Regions from separate parts of the Serratia sp. NCCP-200 genome, predicted to be linked through region 1. Evidence: predicted binding sites of a transcription regulator. Region 1 holds the regulator's gene; each other region holds the start of a gene.
What was found. Region 1 encodes PurR, which represses purine synthesis genes. Its sites were predicted from a motif close to CANGCAAACGTTTGCNTG; they were not measured.
Positions count from the first base shown of each region.

Region 2: serA (phosphoglycerate dehydrogenase) is a predicted target of PurR. The motif match lies at 1,764-1,781, and genes of this name have one in related genera.
Region 3: AC6HVW_RS16330 (NCS2 family permease) is a predicted target of PurR. The motif match lies at 2,241-2,258, and genes of this name have one in related genera.

Region 1 covers NZ_BAAKUJ010000003.1:366,738-370,018, forward strand. Annotated here, with positions in the region: gene punR (DNA-binding transcriptional activator PunR) at 115-1,035, shown strand; gene purR (HTH-type transcriptional repressor PurR) at 1,068-2,093, opposite strand; gene cydH (cytochrome bd-I oxidase subunit CydH) at 2,418-2,507, shown strand; gene sodB (superoxide dismutase [Fe]) at 2,569-3,147, opposite strand.
Region 2 covers NZ_BAAKUJ010000002.1:158,920-162,200, forward strand. Annotated here, with positions in the region: gene AC6HVW_RS06010 (5-formyltetrahydrofolate cyclo-ligase) at 1-304, shown strand, start outside; gene serA (phosphoglycerate dehydrogenase) at 352-1,590, opposite strand; gene rpiA (ribose-5-phosphate isomerase RpiA) at 2,016-2,675, opposite strand; gene AC6HVW_RS06025 (LysR family transcriptional regulator ArgP) at 2,892-3,281, shown strand, end outside.
Region 3 covers NZ_BAAKUJ010000004.1:408,696-411,976, forward strand. Annotated here, with positions in the region: gene AC6HVW_RS16325 (Na+/H+ antiporter) at 1-556, opposite strand, end outside; gene AC6HVW_RS16330 (NCS2 family permease) at 741-2,102, opposite strand; gene AC6HVW_RS16335 (VOC family protein) at 2,491-2,898, opposite strand; gene AC6HVW_RS16340 (glutathione S-transferase family protein) at 2,945-3,281, opposite strand, start outside.

The sequences.
Region 1 (3,281 bases):
GTTAAAATTATGTTGTCGCAGGTTTTGAAGCGCCGGCAAGTGTATACGGCTGGATCTCTGCTTGTGAAACGGTAATATTTGCAAGGTGCTGTTAAAAAATTTGAAGGCAAACATATGTGGTCTGAATATTCACTCGATGTGGTAGATGCGGTAGCGCGGACCGGCAGTTTCAGCGCGGCGGCACAGGAGCTGCACCGCGTTCCTTCTGCTGTGAGCTATACGGTGCGCCAACTGGAGCAATGGTTGGCGGTGCCGCTGTTTGAACGCCGTCACCGCGATGTGGAACTCACGCCGGCGGGGGCGCTGTTTATTAAGGAGGCGCGAGTTGTTATCAAAAAAATGCTCGATACCCGACGACAGTGTCAGCAGGTGGCCAACGGTTGGCGCGGGCAACTGCGGATTGCGGTCGATCTGATCGTCAAACCCCAGCGCAGCCGCCAGCTGGTGCTGGATTTTTATCGCCATTTCCCCGACGTAGAACTGATGGTGCAGCCGGAAGTATTCAACGGCGTGTGGGATGCGCTGGTCGATGGCCGCGCTGAGATGGCCATTGGTGCAACGCGTGCGGTGCCGGTGGGCGGCGGTTTTGCCTTTCGCGATATGGGCTTTATGAATTGGCTCTGTGTAGTACATGCTAAACATCCGCTCGCCGCCTTGCAAGGAAAGCTGCGCGACGAACAGCTACGGCCTTATCCCTCGTTGCTGTTGGAAGATACTTCGCGCAATTTACCCAAGCGGGTGACCTGGTCGCTGGATAACCAGCGGCGATTGACCGTGCCGGACTGGGTTTCTGCGGTAGATTGTTTGCGTGCCGGGCTGTGTGTGGGCATGGTACCCGCGCATCGGGTATTGCCGTTGGTACAAAGTGGTGAATTGGTAGTGTTGCCACTGCATGAGCCTTTCCCGCCCAGTGCCTGCTGCCTGACCTGGCAGCAAAACGCCCAGTCTCCGGCCATGGCCTGGCTGTTGGACTATCTGGGCGACAGCGAAACGCTCAATCAGGAATGGCTCAGTGAAGAGGAGCCGGGTGGTTAATCGGGCGCAGTATTGCAGCGCCCCAACAGGAGTTAACGGCGGTAATCGACAAAAGGACCATCGGCGACTGAGCGGCGCTCGATCAGTTTTGGATGTACTTCAATCACCTGCGATTCTTCACGCTTGCTGATAATGCGATCCAACAGCATGGTAAAGGCCATCTCGCCCAGGCGCTCTTTCGGCTGGTGAATGGTGGTCAGCGCCGGGGTGAAGTAGCGGGCATTACGCACGTTGTCGTAGCCAATCACCGAGATATCCTGCGGTACACGCAACCCCAGCTCATCGGCGGCGCAGATCGCCCCCATGGCCATAATATCGCCGCCACAGAAAACGGCGGTTGGACGATGCTTTTGCGACAGGATCTGATGCATGGCTTTGTAGCCAGATTCAGGCTCGAAATCCCCCTGCACGATCCATTCTTCGCGCACTTCGATGTTGGCTTCCTTCATGGCTTTCAGAAAGCCCTGGTGGCGACCTCCACCGGTATTACGCGCCAGTTGACCAGGAATGGCACCGATGTCACGGTGGCCACGTTCGATCAGGTAGCGGCCTGCCAGGTAACCGCCCTCGAAGGCATTGTCGATAATGGTATCGGTGAAGTCTCCGCGCGCGGTACCCCAATCCATCACCACCATGGGAATATTACGGTAATCTTCCAGCATGCCCAGTAGCTGATCTGGATATTCTGAGCACATCACCAGCAAGCCATCGACGCGTTTTTGCGCCAGCATTGCCAGATAGGCTTGCTGTTTATCCAGATTATTGTGCGAGTTACACAAGATCAGGGTATAGCCTTTGCTGTAGCAGCTGTTTTCCACAGCTTCGATCACTTCGGCAAAATAGGGGGCCTCGCTCGAGGTGGCGAGCAAACCGATCGATTTCGTGTGGTTGACCTTGAGGCTGCGGGCCACCGCGCTAGGTGAATAGTGCAGCTCTTTGATGGCGGCCCAAACGGCCGTTTTGGTATCTTCGGCGACGAAACGCGTTTTATTGATAACGTGCGAAACGGTAGTGGTAGAAACGCCAGCGCGTTTGGCCACATCTTTAATCGTTGCCATGTAAAAAATGACTCCTAAACCCACATGTTACAGCATGTAAGTATGATGTTAATCGTTTGCCTGCGTAGATCCTTCCCCAGATAAGCGAAAACTGAGTTTTTAGTGCTGAAGTCGTAAATCGCTTGAACAGGGAGGGGCAGTTTATCGGTACGCAGTTGTGAACTGCGGATTTTGTCGCATATTGAAGAAAAGTGGAAGAGCTAATCGGTAATTATCAGCGGGGAAAGCATAACAAGATTTTAATCACGAACTGTGGGAAAATGATTTGACGTATAAACTGTGTGGCTTATGCTCTGGAAAAGCCAATCTGAGAGGGAGTTGTATATGGATACCAATTTGAAGATGTCATTACTCACCACCGTGGGTGCTTTGGCAATGATTATTGCGTTCAGTTTTATTGCCGCATTGAACTGATCCGTAGCAGAAAAACAAAGGCGCAGCTTCATGCCGCGCCTTATTAGCTAGTCACCCGCCGTTAAGCCAGGTTTTCTGCCACGAACGCCCAGTTAACCAACGCCCAGAAGTTTTCCAGGTACTTTGGCCGCGCATTGCGGTAGTCGATATAGTAAGCATGCTCCCACACGTCAACGGTCAATAACGGAACGTCTGCGCCGGTCAGCGGGGTTGCCGCATTTGAGGTGCTGACGATCGCCAGACTACCGTCCGCTTTTTTCACCAGCCAGGTCCAGCCCGCGCCGAAGTTTTTCACGGCGGCATCGGTGAACTGCTCTTTAAAGGCGGCGAAGGAGCCGAATGACTTATTGATGGCCTCTGCCACTGCGCCCGTTGGCTCGCCACCACCTTGCGGTGATAAGCAGTGCCAATAGAAGGTGTGGTTCCAGACCTGAGCGGCGTTGTTGAACACGCCGCCGGTGGAGGTCTTGACGATCTCGACCAGGGATTTGCCTTCGAACTCGCTGCCTTTCACCAGATTGTTCAGGTTAACCACGTAGGTGTTATGGTGCTTGCCATAGTGGTATTCCAGCGTTTCTGCGGAAATGTGCGGTTCGAGAGCGTTTTTCTCATATGGTAATGCAGGTAATTCAAACGACATTGCTTTCTCCTTTTATAGACAATACGCCTCTCCGACGCTGCAGGCCTAAGGGGCCGAGGGCGGAAAAACGCAATTGCACCACTTTTGTTATGGTTATTAATCTTAACAACTTTCGGAGGGAAAAGAACATCCAA
Region 2 (3,281 bases), on a different contig from region 1:
ACTGGTGAGTAACCGCTTCAAAATCCTTGAGCCAGCGCTCGATGTCCGCCACGTCTTACCTGTGCCACTGTTGGATGTGGTATTGACGCCGATGGTCGCCTTCGATTCGGCAGGGCAACGTCTGGGGATGGGCGGCGGGTTTTACGATCGCACCTTACAAAACTGGCAACACGCAGGCCCCTATCCGCTGGGGATTGCGCACGATTGCCAACAAGTTAGCGCCCTGCCGGTGGAGCAATGGGATATCCCTCTGCCAGAGATTATCACCCCATCACAAACCTGGGCCTGGCCAATCTCCGCATAGCAAAAGGCCGGATTGCTCCGGCCTTGGTGTTTTCCGTCGGTTACCGACTAGAGCAGTAAGCGGGCGCGGATAGTCCCTTCGATCGCTTTCATACGTTGCAACGCGGCATCAGCACGTTCGGTTTCCGCTTCGATATCGATAACCACGTAGCCGATTTCCGAGCTGGTCTGCAGATACTGGGCCGCGATGTTCACCCCTTCTTCGGCGAAGATCTGGTTAATCTGCGTCAGGATGCCTGGACGGTTTTCATGAATATGCAGCAAACGGCTGGCGTTCGGGCCATGAGCTGGCAGCGATACCTCTGGGAAGTTGACCGCGGACAGCGTTGAGCCGTTATCGGAATACTTCGCGAGCTTGCCAGCCACTTCATCACCGATGTTCTCCTGCGCTTCCTGGGTTGAACCGCCGATATGCGGCGTCAACAGCACGTTATCGAACTCGCACAGTGGAGAATTGAACGGATCGCTGTTGGTTGCCGGCTCTTCCGGGAACACGTCGATTGCCGCACCAGCCAGATGGTTGCTCGCCAAGGCGTTACACAGTGCCGGGATATCTACCACGGTGCCACGTGAGGCGTTGATCAGGATCGCACCTGGCTTCATCAGCGCCAGCTCTTCGGTGCCGATCATGTTCTTGGTCGACAGCGTTTCCGGCACGTGCAGCGTAACCACGTCGCTCATATTGAGCAGGTCGGACAGATGACGCACCTGTTGGGCATTACCCAACGGCAGCTTGTTCTCGATGTCGTAGAAGAACACCTTCATCCCCAGGCCTTCCGCCAGGATGCCAAGCTGAGTCCCGATGTGGCCGTAGCCGATGATCCCCAACTTTTTGCCCCGCGCTTCATACGAGCCCACGGCCAGTTTCTGCCACTGGCCACGGTGTGCCTTGGCGTTGGCCATTGGGATCCCGCGCAGCATCAACAGCAGCTCACCCAGCACCATTTCGGCCACGGATCGAGTATTGGAGAAAGGCGCGTTAAACACCGGAATACCGCGTTTGGTCGCTGCTTTCAAATCAACCTGGTTGGTGCCGATACAGAAACAGCCCACCGCGACCAGCTTCTCTGCGGCCGCGAAAACTTCCTCGGACAGATGCGTACGCGATCGGATACCCACGAAGTGTGCATCACGGATCGATGCCTTCAGCGCTTCGGTGTCTAACGCACCTTTGTGATATTCGATGTTGCTATATCCGGCAGCACGCAGGTTATCTACGGTGCTCTGATGAACCCCTTCTACCAACAGGAACTTAATCCTGTCTTTCTCCAATGATACTTTTGCCATTTACCCGACCCTATAATCAGACTTCAGAAGCGGCTGTTTTCCCCTTTATACCCGTCATATTCCAAGCGACAGCTTGAAATCCAGAGGGTATAGCTTTCACATTACCGCCAGACCGGCAGCAACCCAAAATCAACAGCACGTCCCTCCAACATAACAAAAATAACGCGCCCGGCAATACAAACGATTGCCTGCCCGTTAGCACAAGGCTCAGCGATGTCGGTGCTTTCTGGTGGAAAATGCCATTGGGAAAGATTTAGGCAGAAGCTTAACGGAGGTTATTCACGCAATGTGACATATGTCACCAAATTCGCCCGTTTTAAGAAAAGATATTTTAAGACAAGAATTATGCGTGGCGGACCGTAAGCCAGTAAAAAGCGGCGAGCCGGCTGAGACTTTGTCAGCAGGCTCACCGCTTTACGGCCAGATTATCTGACCACTTTTTTTACGCCATCCGGTGTGCCAACCAACGCGACGTCCGCGCCACGGTTGGCAAACAGGCCAACGGTAACCACGCCAGCAATGCCGTTGATTTTGTTTTCCAACGCGATGGCATCGAGGATTTCCAGGTTGTACACATCCAGGATCACGTTGCCGTTATCGGTTACAACGTTCTGGCGATATTCCGGCAGGCCGCCCAGCTTGACCAACTCACGCGCTACATAGGAACGGGCCATCGGGATCACTTCTACCGGCAGCGGGAATTTACCCAGCACATCAACCTGCTTGGTGGAGTCGACAATGCAGATAAACTGGCGGGCAATGGCAGCAATGATCTTCTCACGGGTCAGAGCCGCGCCACCGCCTTTAATCATCTGCATGTGGCCGTTGATTTCATCGGCACCGTCCACGTAGATATCCAACGAATCCACTTCATTGCTATCGAAAACGTGGATCCCCAGGCTTTTCAGCTTGGCGGTCGACGCGTCTGAGCTGGATACCGCGCCTTCGATCTGGTGTTTGATCGAACCCAACGCATCAATAAAGTGAGCCGCGGTAGAGCCGGTGCCCACGCCCACGATAGTGCCAGGCTTCACGTATTCCAATGCTGCCCAACCTACCGCTTTTTTCAGTTCATCCTGAGTCATGATGTGCTCATTGCCTATGTACGAAAACGTGTGCGTATTATAGGGTAAATCACTGACGGCAACTTAGGCTAAAACACACTTATTTAACCTGACGCACATTTCTGCTCCTCCCTACGACGCCCGCGCTGAAAAGAGCGGCGGGATTTTTTCACCTGAGAAAGTGCAAAAATGTGGCATAGTGCCTGAATCAATTTACTAAAAGGGATCTTCTCTCCGATGAAACGCCCAGACTATAGAACGCTGCAAGCGCTGGACGCGGTGATCCGTGAGCGTGGCTTTGAGCGCGCGGCACAAAAACTTTGTATCACCCAATCGGCGGTATCCCAGCGCATCAAACAGTTGGAAAACCTGTTCGGCCAACCGCTACTGGTACGCACCGTACCACCGCGCCCAACCGAGCAGGGTCAAAAACTGCTGGCCTTGCTGCATCAGGTCGAGCTGCTGGAAGAGGAGTGGTTAGGGAATGACAATGGGGTCGATACGCCGCTGTTGCTGTCACTGGCGGTCAACGCCGACAGCCTGGCAACCTGGCTGTTACCGGCGCTAAAACCGGTGCTGGCCGATTCCCCGGTGCGCCTGAATTTACAGGTGGAAGACGAAACCCGC
Region 3 (3,281 bases), on a different contig from region 1:
GAAACTCCATGGAGGCACCACCGACGGTGAACACCATGGTGCCCATCGCCACCGCGATGGCAAATTTTAACGATACCAGGCCGGAAGCGTCATTCATCAACGCCTCGCCTTCCAGCACACTCATGATGCTTCTGGGAATGCGCCCTTTGCCAACAATACCCCCCAGTGCCACGGCATCGGTAGGTGACAACACCGCCGCCAGCGCAAACGCAGCAACCAACGGAATACCCGGGACCATCATGTAAATGAGATACCCAACTCCGACAACGGTGATCAGCACCAGCACCAATGCCAGCCCCAGGATTTCACGCCCGTGGTGCAGGAATTCGCGTGTCGGTGTTTTCCAACCGTCGGCAAACAGCAATGGCGGAATAAACAGCACTAAAAACAGTTCGGGGTCAAAATCAACGTGCAGCCCGAAATTCGGCCAGGCTAACAGGGCCCCAATGGCAATTTGCATCAAGGGTAACGGGATCTGGAACGGCAACATGCGTGTTACCACCCCAGACAGGGAGACCACCAGGATCAAAATGAGGATTGTAAAAAATATTTCCATGCTTTCCTTAGACTCTTAAGTTCAGATCACCAAAGCGCGCGGGTAACAGTGTCCGAATAGTAGATCACTTTTTTTCTCAGTTATAAAGCTTGTTGTGCCTTTCAAAACACGTCGCAGAAAAGAGGGAGAATAGTCTTAAGGAAATGAACGACGGGGCCGGAGGATGGCCCCGTTGAAGAAAGGCTTAAATTGCCCAACCACCCGCATAGAATGCCACCAGCGCCACCGCGATTAACACGGTACCAATGTTCAGCCTACGCCATTCACCAGAGAACACGCGGCCAATCACCAGCGAGCTGAAGCCCAGCATGATGCCGGTCACGATGTTACAGGTCAGCACGATAAACACCGCGCACAGCAAACCGGCCATGGCATCGACAAAGTCGTCGAAGTCCAGCTTGGTGACGTTGCTCAACATCAGCAGGCCAACGTACATCAGCGCAGGAGCGGTGGCGTAAACAGGCACCAGATAGGACAGCGGCGACAGGAACAGGATCAGCAGGAACAACAGCCCAACCACGGTGGCCGTCAGGCCGGTTTTACCGCCCGCCGCCGTACCCGCGGCAGATTCGATATAAACCGCGGCAGGTGCAGCCCCAACCAGCCCGGAGAAGATGCTGCTCAGGGAATCAGAGGTCAGCGCTTTGCCACCGTTAATGATCTGGCCATCTTTATCCAGCAGATTGGCCTGCCCGGCGACCGCACGGATGGTACCCGTGGCGTCGAACACCGCAGTCATCACCAATGCCAACACGCTTGGCAACACCACTGGCTGTAACGCCCCCATGATATCCAGGCTGAAGATCAGCGATTTGCCATCCGGCCCCGCCAGGCTAGGCATGGCGAACAGCCCTTGATACTTCACCGCAGGGTCGAAAATCAGGCCGATAACCGAAATGGCAATAATGACCAGCAAGATACCGCCAGGCACGCGCAGCTTTTCCAGGCCGAAGATCACTGCCAAGCCGATTAACGTCATCACCACCGGAAATGAGGTAAATGCTCCCAGCGCTACCGGCAAACCATCCAGCGGATTTTTCACCACTAGGCCGACACCGTTAGCCGCGATCAGCAGCAGGAACAGGCCGATACCAATACCGGTCCCGTGCGCCACTCCCATTGGCAGGTTACGCAGGATCCAGGAACGGATACCGGTAATCGAGATAATGGTAAACAGGATCCCCATCAGGAATACCGCGCCCAGCGCCACGGGAATGCTGATCTGCTGACCCAGCACCAGACTAAAGGCGGTGAACGCCGTCAGTGAAATGGCGCAACCAATCGCCATCGGCAGGTTGGCCCACAAGCCCATCAGCAACGACCCCAAACCGGCAACCAGGCAGGTGGCAACGAATACCGCAGTCGGTGGGAAACCGGCTTTACCCAGCATGCTGGGAACCACGATCACCGAGTAGACCATCGCCAGGAAGGTGGTTAGCCCTGCCACCACTTCCTGACGCACGTTGGTACCCCGTGCTGTAAGTTTAAAGTACGCATCAAGCCCGCCTTTGGGTGTCACGGCGTTATTTGCTTGAGAATTCGACATGTTGCTGTCCCCTGTTTTTCATTGCTGCCAGCCTGGATGAAGTGGCTTGTTATCCCACTGATGCATGGTCATTACGAAACCGTTTCCGTCACGTTCGCTTCCTTACCCTTCAGGAACGCGGCAACAGACGCCGTGTAAAAGGCAAACGTTTAACTCTCATCGCATGCAGCGGGTGATTTATGGTGGTCTTATCCCCAAAAATCCCAAACGCTACTGGGAGGGATTTTCAAGGCAAACGATTATCTAGCCTTCTATGCCGTCTGATCAACTAAAGATCGCGACAATTTATGCGAAAACGTATTGCGAACGCGCATTGTTGAAGATGTGAGGTTTATCACATTACGACTTGAAGAGGGGAGATCGCCCCGACAGCTTGGGGCGGAAAAGATTATTGCGACTGCATCGCCTGCTCATCCATGTACATCAACTCCCAGATATGACCATCCAAATCCTGGAAGCCATGGCCATACATAGTGCCGTAATCCTGTGGCTGATTATAAGTATTGCCACCGGCAGCAATGGCTTTGCGTACCAACGCATCTACCGCAGCACGGCTGGGTTGCGACAGGCAAATCAGCACTTCCGTCGCTTTGTTGGCATCACTGACGGGATTGGGGGTAAACAGTAGGAATTTCTCGTGAGTCAGCAACATCACATAAATACTCTCACTCACGACCATGCAGGCGGCAGTGTCATCGGTAAACTGCGGGTTGAAGATAAACCCCAGTTGGCGGAAGAACTCGATAGAAGCGGGCAAATTGCTGACGGGCAGGTTAACAAAAATTTGCGTAGCCATGGGCTACCTCCTATGAAAGTGACCCTATCGAGTATAGTTCAAGCCTTCACCCCAGCACGCTAAACGGCCCACCCTGTTCCAGAGCCCGCTGATACGCAGGACGCGCGTGAATGCGTTGCAGATAGTTTTGCAGTTTCGGGCACCCCTCCAGCCCGCCTCGCCCAGCTAGCGCCTCCACAGGGAAACTCATCTGGATATCCGCAGCGCTGAATTCATTGCCTACAAACCAGGTGCTTTTATTCAGGTGTTGCTCCAGATAATCGCGATGCGTGACAATCTGCTTATCCAGATACTCTTTCTGTACCCCTTTACCAATCGCCCCGGCAATTGGGCGTATCACCCATGGGATCGGCGGGTGTCCTAAACGGCTAAACACCAGTTTC